Regions from separate parts of the Lysinibacillus sp. NPDC095746 genome, predicted to be linked through region 1. Evidence: riboswitches for the same ligand, from Rfam matches in the RefSeq annotation. Region 1 holds a riboswitch; each other region holds the start of a gene.

Region 1 (4,789 bases):
TGGTGTTTGGGCAGCATTAGCCGGGCTTATCATAGGACTTCAACTATTTTCAGGGGATATCTTTTTATATGTATTATTTGGTGTGATCACAGTACTTAGAATACTTTCATATATGAAGAAATGGCGTCTACCGTTACGGAAGTTGAATCGAGCATAGTTATACTGTTGCATAATAAAAGCCCAAATCTGAGATTTGGGCTTGAATTTTTAAATTCATTTTTTCTTAGCGGTTCTCTCCATCACTTTGACCGTTCTATTCAACGACTTTGGCTGTTCTATCCACGATTTTGATGGTTCTATCCACGACTTCGGCTGTTCTATCCACGATTTTGATGGTTCTATCCACGACTTCGGCTGTTCTATCCACGATTTTGACGGTTCTATCCATGACTTCGTTTATCACACACCGTGATCTGCAAATAAAGTTACTTTTTCAACAGCAACATTGCTTCTTCTAAAGTAGCCATATTTTTCATCATAGAGCACGCTGCGTCCAAAATAGGAAAGGCTAAAGCTGCACCAGAGCCCTCCCCCAATCGCATATTCATCTGTAACATCGGTTCAACTCCGAGCATTTCAGCGGCAATTTTTGCACCTGGTTCTTCAGAGGCATGCGAAGGAATGATATAGTCTTTTACGTTAGGTTCAAGTTCGTAAGCGATAAGGGCAGCGATGGTAGAAATAAAACCATCAATAACAACAGGTTTACGATGTGCAGCGGCAGCAAGTATCACCCCAGCCATAGCGCCTATTTCTAATCCACCAACTTTTGCAAGAATATCTATAGCATCATCGCGATTTGGTTTATTTAATGCAATAGCATCATAAATGACTTGTACTTTATGCGCTATCCCCCCTGGTCCAACACCTGCACCGAAGCCTGTCACTTCATTCGGATGACATTCACGAAGAACCGATAATATGGCAGCACTTGGTGTTGTATTACCAATACCCATTTCACCTGTCCCGAGTACATTTATCCCATTTTTTATTTCTTCCGTAGCTACTTCAATTCCTACTTCAATAGATTGAATGGCTTCTTCCCTTGACATAGCAGGTCCCTTTGCCATATTGTCCGTGCCATATTTAATTTTTTTTACGATAACACCAGCATCAAGAGGAATATCTTCTTTTACGCCAACGTCAACTGTAACAATTTTTGCATCTGTGATTTTTGCGATAGCACAGACACCAGTTCCTCCTCTAGGAAAATTTAATGTTTGAAAGACTGTCACATTTTGTGGATTAGATGTCACCCCTTCATCACAAACACCATGATCTGCTGCACAGACAATAATTGCTTTATTATCAATCGCAGGAAATAGTTCGCCTGTAATTCCGGATAGTTGCACAGCAAGGGCCTCCAGTTTCCCCAAGCTTCTAGGTGGCTTGCAAAGTGCATCTATGCGTTCCCGTGCCTTCTCCATCATTTTGTAGTCAGCACTTTGAATGTTGTGAATCGTCTGTTGTAATAATTGCATTGAAAATTTCCCCTTTCTTTTTTGCCCTTGTAACTTGAAGAATGATTTAGAGAAAAAATAAAAAGCCTGTAGTTTATTCCATAACAAATAAACTACAGACTTTTCCATCGTCTATATAACCGAAGCAGATAGGCAGGTCTCCTGGCTCAATTTCAACATTTCATAGAGCCTTCCCAGAACGATGCTAGTGGCATTCTCTATGAAACTCCCTTTTACAGTGGTGGGACCGCTAAAGCTTTTCACTTTATTCCCTATTCTCCCGCAATGGGCACCTAATGCTTTTATGCAATTACTTTAAATCTACGTCAAAGTAGTTTTTGTGTCAATATATTAGTGGAATTGTATATTTCTATGACTAGAAAGCGAAATATTATATTTACGTAATGAATCAAATGTGTAAGGTTCTATTTAAACAACTATGATTAGAGATAGTTAAATTTTTATCTTTAATAATTGACAAATATATAAATAGTTAAGTAAAATCAACTTAATTATAAACCTTTAAAATGAATTAGGGATGATACATCTGTGCATGACTATTTAATAATTACAGACAAAATTAATCAAAAATTCGAACAATTCAAGTTGTTAGTTTTACAAGAAACCAAAGAGGTTGAGGAACTAGCGAACTTTCACTTAACGCCTCAACAAGAAATTATTATGTCTTATATCATTCACCATGAGCCGGTCATTGCGAAAGATATCGTAAATCATTTTGATATTTCCAAAAGTGCAGTTAGCCAAGTAATTTCAAAGCTCGAAGAAATGAAAATGATCTATCGTCAAGAGAATTCAATCAACCGTAGAGAGACCTTTATTTATCTTGGGGATAAGGGCAAAGAGTTTCATCAGCTTCTAAAAAAAATTGACGACATTCTTGTAGAAAAATATTATTCGAAAGTAAGTCTAAAAGAGTTAAAAAATGTTCTTGATACATTAAGTAAGATTGTCGAGACTAAAAAAGACAATGAGCGTTAAGATATAGTCTCCTTTATAGTAGGTGGACAAGCAATCGCCTCCATCTACTATAAAGGAGTTTTTCTTTTTGGATGTCCTACACGGAGGAGAAAACAACTGTTCAGTTAACAAAACTTAGCTATTTATTTTTTCATCCGTTAAATCACTTTTTATATTAGTTTTATAATAGTAAAACTTATCTTCCATTTTCTCTTTAGTAAGCAATACATCAGAATCTGCACCTTTCACATAGTGATCAAAGAAAGCCAATATATATCGATTCATTACTTGATGAAATTGATTTACGTCAATATTCCATGACAATAAAGGAGATAGGAAGGGGAAATCTGTAAAAGTATAATGATCTCCTGCGATAAAAGTAAGCATAAAAGTGTCTCCCTTTATTCCCTCTTTATAGTGAAAATCAGCAAGCTCTGTAATTTTATTATGATACTTTTGAAATTCCTCCGAGGTGATATTCGTATATTGAATTTCTTCATCGGATAGATAGAGATAGTCTTCATTTAAAATAAACATAAAAGGTTGTTCAAAACCTGAGATGGCCACCGGTTCATGTAAAGGTCCATCTATGTTGATTCCTGCAGAAATCCTGCTATCATCCAACAATGCTTGAGCAGCTGTCGAACCTCCATATGAATGGCCAAATATACCGATTTTGTCCATGTCCATCTTTCCAGTAAACAAACCTCGAGGATCCTTATCATTTATCATTGATAATTGATCTAGCAAATAGCTCATATCTTTTGATCGTGTTTTAACATCTTTTTCGTCTTCAATAGTAAATGAATAAGAATATGCGTCTGTTTGATTCATGATTTCCCGACCATCTGGGAACTTCGTATAGGCTGCATCATTCATATGGTCAACGCTAACAACAAAGTATCCATGACTTGCTAATTCCTCCATTTGGGAGTAACTTTGCATTCTAGTACTGCCAAAGCCGTGAGAAAATAATAGAACCGGATATTTATCTTCTTGATTGGATACTGCTATATCTTTTATGCTGTTAGTTTGTCCATACTTCAAATACTCAAATAAAAAACGCGGAACAGAAAAAATGAATTCCATTGTCCCCGACCATTCTTCGTAAGGAAAGGATTCATAACGACTATCCTTCGCATCATCTTTTACCTCTGCTGGATACCATATTTGTATCATTAATTCATGACCTTTTTGTTCCGAGTCATGTCTCGATTCGTCTATCAAATACCTTGAGTTCATACCTACTTCAAAAGGACCTAAAGGCTTTGGAAGATGAAATACAGGCATGATCGTGACTAAACCGAAGCTGCTGAACGAATAAATGAAAATAAACCAAATATATAAAAGCTTCTTGACCTTCCTTTTATTTTTTTTCGCTCTTTCAATTGTGGCTTTTTCTACGTTACTTTCTATGAATGGCTTCATTGTGAATACAGTTAAAAGAATAAATAAAATGTAGGTTAATCCCATTTGCCATCGGTAACCCTCAAGCCCCAAGTGAATAACCAAAAGAATAAGCGCGATGACATTAGTGATTACTTTTACTTTCACATCAAATCTAAAGAGAAAAGAACAAAGCCACAAAATATGAACTGCAATTAAAACCCCTTCAAAAAACCTCAATCATCTCAACTCCTATTTTAATTCTCTTTTAGTTTAGTTAACTATACTTAACTATGTTTTGCAAGAGTCTTAATGGCAATTTTTTTAGAAGTCTCTAATCTATATATGGCTATTTTCAACTACTCTTTATCCGAAAAAGCTCCCTACTGCCAAAAAGGCTTTAGGAAGCTTCGTGTCCATCTATTGTTGTGATATCGTCTTTGTTTTATCTAATTTATGGAGTCTCAGTTGTCGAGGGACACCATATCGAAGAGTTCTCGTTAACTCAAAACAACTCACCCCAAAACATCATGATTGTTTGTCCGACCAACCATAGAATAATTCACAAGGCTAAAGGATCCTTAAACAGTAAAACAAAAGAAATAACATACTCAAATGGGTTCATTGAAAAATTAATGTTAAATAAACATTTATAGCATAATGAAGTACTCTGTTACTTTAAATTAAATTTCTAAAATTATTAATTATTGATTGTATCAATCTGTAGAGTCGTTGCCTATGTACGTAAAAAAGAGCCTATACTTAGGCTCTTTCGTCGTTTTCAGAATTTTTAGTACTATGCTTATAAAACTCCTATTCGCTTGTTCCGGACAGTTTTAAAGGCATTTGTTTAACAGATGATACAATTGGAATCTGTACACATAGATCAATTGAATTTGGTAGTTTATATGAACATATCAATAATTGTCTATCTCCTAACTGAATGGCCTGAATTCTACGTCCCT
Region 2 (4,789 bases), on a different contig from region 1:
AAGAATTAGCAATGCTTATTCCGGCATTGCACAAAATGCCTAGACGAGTTAATCAGCTCATTCAACGGGTGGAGAGCGGGAAAATTACGTTACATCACGATGTTTTTTCGGATGAGGATAATGCTCGTTTTATTACAAATTTGTTTTCCCGTTTAGTCTTACTTCTCGTAGGTATTACCTTTGGGATTATTTCTGTAGCACTTTTAGCGATCTCGCAATTTATTCGTGACGCGTACGCTGTTTACTTAAATACAGCTGCATACTTGGGCTTGTTTTTATGTGCCATTCTTTTAGTACGCCTTTCTATCCAAGCGCTACGTTCTATGAGGCAATAGGAAGCACCAGCTTGGAAACACATTATTTGCGACAAGATGAGGTAGGGGAAATGCTCCCTTACCTTTTTTTATTTAAATTCTTTTAGCCGATTACGGATGTCATTATCGAGCCATAATGGGTAAATGTTCTCGTGGAATATTACAAAAACATTACAAAACAGAATTTGGGTCTAATGGTAAAGCAGTTAAAAACGTTGTTATGTAGAATAAAATGTAGTTTTGTAGAATTTAATAGAATTTACATGAATATTACAAGAATGTTGCGAGTTTTACTAAACGATTAAAAAGCCGTGAAATAGTATAAAAGTTATGCTAATAATGCTAAACTTTAAAAGGCTAATAAAATATAAGAGAAAATAAAAAAATCGTTCCAGTGATTACATTAAAATACTAAGAGCGAAATTGACTAATGAAGGGAAAGAATAACGTGGGTAAGCGCAATAAATGGCGTAAGTCGATGGTGCTAGCATTAGCACTAGCTGGCGGCTTATTATTTAATACAGTTCAACCAACCGTAGTGCATGCAGAAGAAACATCTCAACAAATGATTGATAAGAAAGCGAAGATAGATACAGAGGTTAAAAAGCTACAAGAAGAATTAACTAAACTACAAAAAGAGATCGATGAAAAAGTAAAAGTATTTAACAAAGTACAAGCAGATATTAAAGAAGTTGATGCAGATATTGTAGATACTAAAAAACGTATTGAGCAACGTTCAGCGATTTTAAATGATCGTATGGCTGCATACCAAGCTCAAGATAATACTGTGGGCGTTTATTTAAATGCTGTTCTGGAAGCAAAAAGCTTTGCAGATTTAATGGACCGTGTCGTAGCGGTAAAAACATTAATGGATGCTGACCAAGAGTTAGTAGATCAACAAGAAGCGGATAAAGCTAACTTAGAGAAACAAAAAACAACATTAGATGAAAAACAAAAAGAGCTTCAAAAGCAATTCCAAGAGCTTCAACAAAAGGAAAGCGAAATGGAAGTGAAAAAAGCTGAAAATGAAGCGAAATCTCTTGCATTAAAGGCACAAATTGCAACGAAACAAGAAGAAGAACGTTTAGAAGCAGAACGTAAAGCAGCAGAGGAAGAGGCAGCTCGTTTACGTGCACTTCAAGCAGCTACTCCAGTAGTACAAGCAACAAATAACAACGTTAACAATAATACTAGTAACAGTAATACTAGCAACGCTAACAATAGTGGTAAAGCGAACAATGAAAAAGCACCACAAAAAGTCGTTGTTGGTTCTGGTTCAGGTACTGCATCTTCAGGTGATGCCATTTCAACTGCAAAGCAATTCTTAGGCCGTAGCTATGTTTGGGGTGGTAGCAACCCATCAACAGGATTTGACTGTTCAGGTCTTGTACAATGGTCTTACAAACAAGCAGGCGTATCTTTACCACGTACAGCATCACAGCAATATTTAGCAACACAACGTATTTCAGCAAGTGAAGCACGTGTAGGTGACCTAGTATTCTTCAGCTATGGATCAGGCATAGCGCATGTAGGTATTTACTTAGGAAATAACACGATGATCGATGCTCAAAATAAAGGTGTTGTCATTGAATCACTTGATTGGTGGAATCAATATTTAGTAGGCTTCGGTCGTATTCAATAAGCCCTACTATTATATAGACGATTTAAATAGCGAAAAGGTCATCCTTGTAAAAAAAAATTACAAAGATGACCTTTTTTATTATTTGACGGTATTTAAGGTCTTCCGAGTAAAAATCATATAGCCGGATATAAATCCATTAATTTAAGGCTCGACTACTCGATGAATAATGAGTAAAATAACATCTAAGATGAATAAATTTACATAAGTAGATATATTTACAACTATATTACCTGTTACTAAAATGAAAATAGAGCCGATGTAAGGTATAGCATCAATTATCCATATAAATGATTGTCATCTTTATAGCGTATTTCGCTGGATTCATAGCAGGCTAATTCCAATTATAAAGGATGTGTCTTTATAGCCGAAAGAAATGTTTTCTTGCATATTGATACTCATTTCTGATAATTTTGAAATATAATTAGAAATCTCACTTTGAAATTAAACTGTTTGTGACTTTAGTTTCGTAGTAGTAAAGTAACGAATGATGGAAATTAATACAACAAGTTTGCCATTTTTGCGTTCATAAAGGTAGGGATGAATCATGGAAAAAGAGATTTTGCAACTTTTTAGTAATTTAACAGAGCGTGACCTTGATATTCAATACAAATCATACGAAGAATTAATGAAAATTATGCAGGAACCAGTTGATTGGACATATTCAGTTTGGGAACAACTTGTTCAAGCTCTTACATATAGAAATGGACATGTACGTGCAAGTGCTGCACAATTTTTATGCGCATTGGCGGCAAAAAGTGATCCTGAAGAAAGAGTATTAGAGGACTTCTTAAAGATTTGGGCAGTAACGTATGATGAAAGAACAGAAACTGCGAGGCAAACTTTGCAGGCGATTTGGAGAATAGGTTTAGCAGGGCAGGTACAAAGAGATTTAGTCGTGTCATATTTGGCTAAAAGATTTCAAATATGCTTAGACGAAAAGCACCCGACATCGATACGCTATGATATTATTGTATCTTTTAAAAAGCTATTCGATGAAACGAAAGACCCGAAACTACTAGAGATTGCACAGCGATTAATCGAAGAGGAAGAAGATGGTAAATACAAAAAGAAATATAAGAATGCAATCGGTTAAAAGCTGTAAAATAGCTGTTTTTGCGCAAATACTTTCGTTGAGAGATAGCTTTTATACCATCTATCTATGAAATATAATACCTGCATGAGCATATGAAATGCCCGTGGGGTAATGAAAACACCCGCGTGCATATGGTGATACCTGCATGATCTTTACCCATCGTATTTGTTTTATTCTAATTCCACATCTATTTTTTCCTATTAATCTATGATAAACTGCATAACAAGTGAATAATTCTTGCAGAATAAGGGTGCTGAACTATAGCATAATCGGGAATTCGGTGAAAAACCGAAGCTGTTTCCGCAACTGTAAGTACAGGAATCATAAAGATATACCACTGTCGAATGAGCTGATGGGAAGGTTTTTATGACGTACAACATGATTGAATGTAGTGAACTGTACAAGCCAGGAGACCGACCTTTGTTTGAACGTATGATAACTCTTCGGAAGCTAGGAGAATATGCGGCAAATACATAGGCTATACCGTGTCTATATGACACTATTTATGTTATTTTCGTTGTTTCCTTAGGAATGGGAACAACGTTTTTTTATGTACACTCATCTTTCACCGGAAGAAATCTTAAGAAGGTGTGAATAAAGTAGAATTTTTCACGAAGGAAAGCGGGGACTTAGATTTGAAAAAAGATGCACGTTATTCTTGTTATCCATTTATGCGTGAAAAGGCATCAACGGTAGATTTTGAAATTAGAACAGATAGCCTTACAACACATATTGGTGTCGCTTTAGCGGCGGTAAAAAGGGAAACTGTGGAGGTAGTAGCAGATGATTTACTAGCCATTTTACCAATGGCTTACCATGTAAATGGGTCAGTACGAGGTAAATTGGCGGTAACCGAAGATGATTTGACTTGGCTAAGTGATCGCTATGATTTCTATGTTAGTCATGTTAAGGATGAAATACAAAACTTTGTATTACCTCAAGGGACAGGGGCTGCTACTGCATTACATGTATGCCGTAGTGAGGCGAAAAAATCATACCGTGTTTTGCACAAAGTATCTGAAGAACGGGAAGTACCTGCTATTCTCTTTGATTATTTAGGATTGCTAGCCAATGTGTTTTTTGTAATGGCTGTCTATATGAATCAGCATGCTGGTATTGCTGAAATACCGTTTATTAGTAAGTCATACCCGATGAAAAAGAAAAAAGGAGAATCAATGAAATGAAGAAAATGTTTAAGCTACAATGGCTTTCTGTGTTGATGCTGGCCCTTGTATTAGTTGGCTGCGGCACGAAAGAGGATGCAAAAAAAGAAACGGTTTCTAAGGAAGATCAACAAGTTGAGAAAACTACTAGCTATAAAGTTAAGGATGACCGTGGTGTAGAAGTAGAGTTTAATGCAGTTCCTAAAACTATTGTTTCATTACAACCGAGTAATACAGAAATTTTATTTGCTCTAGGTGTGGGAGATGAAATCGTAGGTGCAACGGAGTTTGATACGTATCCAGAAGAAGCGCAAAAAATTGAGCGTGTTTCTGATTCTGTAAAATTCAACAGTGAGCGTATTTTAGCGTTAAAGCCAGACGTCGTAATTGCCTATACGACTGGTAAAGATGAAGAAAATTTAAATGCATTAAAAGGCCTTGAGGATGCAGGTATTAAAGTGTTTGCCATTCAATCAGCTAAATCATTTGATGATGTTTATGGGGATATCGAACAAGTCGCAACGGTTATGGGCATCAAAGATAAAGGTGACAAGTTAAATGAAGATATTAAAGGTAA
Region 3 (4,789 bases), on a different contig from region 1:
ATAATTCCGTGACAGCCGTGGAGGCTTTAACTTCTTTCAGCAGGTTCAGGTGTTTTGACACCCACTGAAAAGAACTTAAATCAGCATTCCTTCTATAGCTAACACTTCACTTTCGCTACAAAGGCGTTTGCTGAAAGAATTTTCATGTAATTTAAAACTGTTTCTATCATAGCTTATTTTTTTAAAATTTCAACATTACTTTCTTAATTTGTGACAATTTTTTTAAAATTCTATAGAAAAACGCGACATTCTTTTTTGTTTTATCTAAATTTTCGATATAGACTATCAATTTTAAATTTTTTCATAAAAATGATAGCATATATATGGAAATTCATGTTACACTTTGTCGTGAAATCTCACAACTTCATCTTTTTTCGGTGCGAATTGTTCAGCTTTTCGCTTAAAAGGGAAGCCGGTTCAAATCCGGCGCGGTCCCGCCACTGTACTAGGGAGTTTTATGGAGAATGTCACTGTCCAAAGGATGGGAAGACCTATAAAACGTTGAACTAAAGCCAGGAGACCTGCCGAAAAATATGTGATCGTTTCAACCTACGAGGATGGGTGTGCGGCTTAGCAGATTAGAATTTTATTTGCTTTTTTAGCTATGCACTTTTCCACTATCGGAGAAGTGCTTTTTTCATTCAGAAGAGAATCCGTCTCCAGGTAGATGAGTACAGATATGGTTCCAACCGGGTCAAAACACCTACTGAATGAAAAAAAGCCTCTGGCGGATGTCACGGACTTTGAAAGGAATGCACAATTCAAAATCCGGACGCATTGTTTATCTGTGCGAAAGCGAAGCGGCAGCTACAAATGTTTTCTGTAGCGAAAGCGAAGCGGCAGCTACAAATGTTTTCTGTAGCGAAAGCGAAGCGGCAGCTACAATTACGCCAAGGCCAAATTGGATCGATCGCATACTAATTCGAAAAAGTTAAAAGCTAGGAGGAGAGATTCTTGAAATTTTCAGGTTGGAAGCTTAGTTATTTCTTATTGGCATTTTTATTCGTGCCAAATCGTGCATTTGCGATGCATATTATGGAGGGTTTTTTGCCAATTGAATGGGCGATTTTTTGGTGGGTCATATCGATTCCATTTATTATTTTAGGATTACGTTCTATTCGAAAAACCATTGAAGAAAATCCTGAAACAAAAATGATATTAGGGCTATCGGGTGCCTTTGCCTTTGTACTATCTGCCTTAAAAATCCCTTCTGTAACAGGGAGTTGCTCACATCCAACTGGAGTTGGACTTGGAACAGTTCTTTTTGGACCATTAGCGATGAGTGTTATCGGGACAATCATATTATTATTCCAATCTTTACTGTTAGCACACGGTGGGCTTACAACATTAGGGGCAAATACCTTTTCTATGGCAATTATGGGCCCTATTATCGCTTACTATGTATTTAAGGGCTCACAAAAAATGGGATTATCATTTTCAGTAGCCGTCTTTTTAGCAGCAATGCTTGGTGACTTAGGTACATATGTTGTCACTTCAGTGCAACTAGCTCTTGCCTTCCCTTCTGAGGTCGGAGGCTTTATGGCTTCATTCACAAAATTTGCTGGTATTTTTGCGCTAACACAAATTCCTCTTGCTGTTAGTGAAGGAATTTTAACAGTGATTGTTATGAACTTCCTGAAAAAATACAATGTGAGTGAATTAAAAACTCTACGTGTTTTCTCAACAAAGGAGGCACACTAACATGAAAAAAAACCTACTGCTCTTAGCCATTGTTGTGTTTCTAGCAATTATCCCCCTATTTATTCAAAAAGGTGCAGAGTTCGAAGGGGCTGATGGCGAAGCGGAAGCAGCAATTAGTGAAATTGATGCTAACTACGAGCCATGGTTTGAAAGCTTATGGGAGCCACCAAGTGGTGAAATTGAAAGCTTATTATTCGCATTACAAGCTGCTATTGGCGCTGGATTTATCGGCTATTTTATTGGCTTAATGCGCGGCAAACATAAAGAGGGTTAAGCGATGTTACTCATTGATAAGTATGCTTATTTGAATAAATTAGCGTCTGTTCATCCGTTAGAAAAAATGACGTTATCCCTTGGACTACTTATATTGTCGCTTATCATGAGAGATGAACGAATTTCACTCATTACATTTTTTGTGATGAGTGCTTTTATCATTTTAGGTGCAAAAATCCCTGCAAAATATTACGCTAAATTGCTATTGCTACCCGGATTTTTTTTACTATCAAGTTTAGTGTCAATTTTAATTTCTATAGCGCCAACAACTAGCACGTTACCAACGTATATTTGGTCATTTTCACTTAATAATTGGACGATTTTTATCGGCAGAGCGAGCCTCGGAACAGCGCAACAGCTTTTTTTCATCGTCCTTGGCAGCATTAGCTGTTTGTATTTTTTAATTCTCACAACATCAGTCCAATCTATTTGTTACGTGCTTCGACAATGGCGAATTCCAACTCTATTTGTAGAGCTAGTAGAGCTAACGTATCGTTTTATTTTTATCTTTTTAGATAGTATGCAAAAAATTCATCTTGCCCAGCAGGCTCGTCTAGGATACAGCTCCCCTATACAGTGGCTTCGTTCGGTATCAATGTTAATTGCAGCTTTATTTGTCGAGATGTTCCAACGCAGTCGTGAACTAAACAATGCGATGGAAGCCCGTGGAGGCGAAACTGTTTATTGGCAAAACGATGTTATCTATAACACGAAAAATTGGATAGGTATTGCTACTATTTTTATACTCCTCATCATTTATGGAGGTTTTTTCTGATGACAGATTTATACTTTGATTTAACACATTTATCCTACGCTTATGCAGATGGAACTTATGCACTAACAGATATTACACTTCAAATTCCAAAGGGGAAAAAAATCGCTTTACTTGGTCATAATGGAGCTGGAAAATCAACGTTATTTCAGCATTTAAATGGTATTTTGAAGCCTACCGCTGGAAGTATATCCTTTTGTGGCAATGACCTGAACTATAGTAGAAAAGCATTAAAACAATTACGCCAACAGGTTGGTATTGTTTTTCAGGATGCCGACAATCAGCTTTTTTCTGGCACAGTTAAGCAAGATATTGCATTTGGTCCTTTGAATCTTGGCTGGACAACTGAAAAAATTGAAAAGAAAATTGCGTGGGCCGTCGCTCAAACCGAAGTCGAAGCATTGCTAGATAAACCGATCCATTTTTTAAGTGTTGGACAGAAAAAACGTGTCGCAATGGCAGGAGTACTTGCAATGGAACCATCCGTTTTATTATTAGATGAACCAACAGCTGGACTAGATAATTATTATAGTGCACAAGTTTTACAGTATTTAGAAACATTAGAGAACGGTGAACGAACAATTTTACTGGCAACACATGATATTTCATTAGCTTATGAATGGGCAGATCAAATAATCGTGATGGAAGCTGGGACAATTATTTATAATGGAGATCCAGTTGCAATGTTCTTCCAAGAAGATTTGCTTGAAAGAGCCCATCTTGAACGACCATGGGTCTTTGAAATGGCCATTGCCTTGCAAAAGAAAAAGTTATTTAAAAAAAACATTAAAATGCCTCGTTCGAAGGAAGATTTGCACAGACTTCTTGAGCAGCTTTAAGATAATTTGTTCATAGTTAATTGAATCTGTGCTCCTACTCCCATCTCACAAATCGAGTAGAATGTTTCGACCACTCTTCTCATATTTTTATAATGGGATAAATATGAGAAGAGTGGTGATTTTGGAAAAATATATACTTATTACGAAACTTTTCTATCAGTCATCCGTATTAGTATAGATGTCACAAATATTTGGCACACTCAAGGAGGGAAAACAGTTGAAAAACTGGAAGAAAAAATCAGTTGCTTTAGTAGCATCTGCAGCACTAATGGTTCCTGCTACTTCTGCCTTTGCTGAAGCGCCACAAAAAACAGCGAAGAACCAAGAGTTAGTGAAAGTAGCTAGCAATAAGGATCAAACATCTAAGAATCAAAAAGAATGGATTAGTCAGGATACGATTATCGTCAAACATTCCGGTCTTGATAAGAATGTGCACAAAAAAATTGGCGCAAAAGTGATCCGCTCTATTCCTTCATTAGGATACGATGTTATCCAACTGAACAAAGGAACAGATTTGGAAAAAGCAGTTTCATACTATGTGAAACAAAAAGGAGTTAAAAAAGTATCTCCAAGCTACGTGTATCATTCCTTTGGCACAGAAGTAGATCCAAAGAAACAGGATATGTACCATTTGAGTCTACTTCAAATTGATAAAGCTCTAGAATTAGCAGGCAACAATGATGTAAAAGTAGCCGTTATCGATGGTGGTGTGGATTTTAAGCATCCAGATTTAAAATCTCAAGTGTTACCGCCATATAATGCAGCAGCCCCAGCCAATAATCCTTATCCAAACGACCACGGAACACATGTGGCTGGAATTGTTGGTGCAGCAAAAGATAATGGGATTGGAGGCCATGGGATTAATCCAAACGCTAAGATTCTTCCAATTGATGTATTTAACGGAAAAGAAGGTACTACCGATTACTTCATAGCACAAGGAATCCTTTACGCGATTGAGCAAAACGCAGATGTTATCAATATGAGCCTTGGCGGCTATGGAGAATCTCCATTAGTGAAGGAAGCTGTTCAAAAAGCGATTGATAAAGGCATTACCGTTGTAGCAGCTGCTGGAAATGAATCGACAGATGAATACTTCTTCCCTGCTTCATTCGAAGGCGTTATTAGTGTAGGATCTACGAATGAAAGAAACAAACTATCAAGCTATTCAAACTATGGTCCATCAGTTGACCTTGTAGCTCCAGGT

The links. Region 1 has a riboswitch for cobalamin ahead of cobT (nicotinate-nucleotide--dimethylbenzimidazole phosphoribosyltransferase). Riboswitches for the same ligand answer to the same signal wherever they lie in the genome.
Region 2: it holds a riboswitch for cobalamin, as region 1 does, so the genes downstream of both, ACIQ7N_RS08030 (hypothetical protein) here and cobT (nicotinate-nucleotide--dimethylbenzimidazole phosphoribosyltransferase) in region 1, are expected to answer to the same signal.
Region 3: it holds a riboswitch for cobalamin, as region 1 does, so the genes downstream of both, ACIQ7N_RS21985 (energy-coupling factor ABC transporter permease) here and cobT (nicotinate-nucleotide--dimethylbenzimidazole phosphoribosyltransferase) in region 1, are expected to answer to the same signal.

Annotation. Positions count from the first base shown of each region.
Region 1 is NZ_JBIWGL010000006.1:3,828-8,616, reverse strand. It holds gene ACIQ7N_RS06035 (trimeric intracellular cation channel family protein) at 1-157, shown strand, start outside; gene cobT (nicotinate-nucleotide--dimethylbenzimidazole phosphoribosyltransferase) at 426-1,481, opposite strand; cobalamin riboswitch at 1,596-1,772, opposite strand; gene ACIQ7N_RS06025 (MarR family winged helix-turn-helix transcriptional regulator) at 2,010-2,459, shown strand; gene ACIQ7N_RS06020 (alpha/beta hydrolase family protein) at 2,574-4,064, opposite strand; gene ACIQ7N_RS06015 (hypothetical protein) at 4,638-4,789, opposite strand, start outside.
Region 2 is NZ_JBIWGL010000008.1:50,791-55,579, forward strand. It holds gene ACIQ7N_RS08015 (ABC1 kinase family protein) at 1-335, shown strand, start outside; gene ACIQ7N_RS08020 (C40 family peptidase) at 745-1,956, shown strand; gene ACIQ7N_RS08025 (hypothetical protein) at 2,501-3,049, shown strand; cobalamin riboswitch at 3,280-3,485, shown strand; gene ACIQ7N_RS08030 (hypothetical protein) at 3,685-4,233, shown strand; gene ACIQ7N_RS08035 (ABC transporter substrate-binding protein) at 4,230-4,789, shown strand, end outside.
Region 3 is NZ_JBIWGL010000044.1:8,487-13,275, reverse strand. It holds cobalamin riboswitch at 359-543, shown strand; gene ACIQ7N_RS21985 (energy-coupling factor ABC transporter permease) at 955-1,701, shown strand; gene ACIQ7N_RS21980 (energy-coupling factor ABC transporter substrate-binding protein) at 1,703-1,975, shown strand; gene cbiQ (cobalt ECF transporter T component CbiQ) at 1,979-2,749, shown strand; gene ACIQ7N_RS21970 (energy-coupling factor ABC transporter ATP-binding protein) at 2,749-3,585, shown strand; gene ACIQ7N_RS21965 (S8 family peptidase) at 3,803-4,789, shown strand, end outside.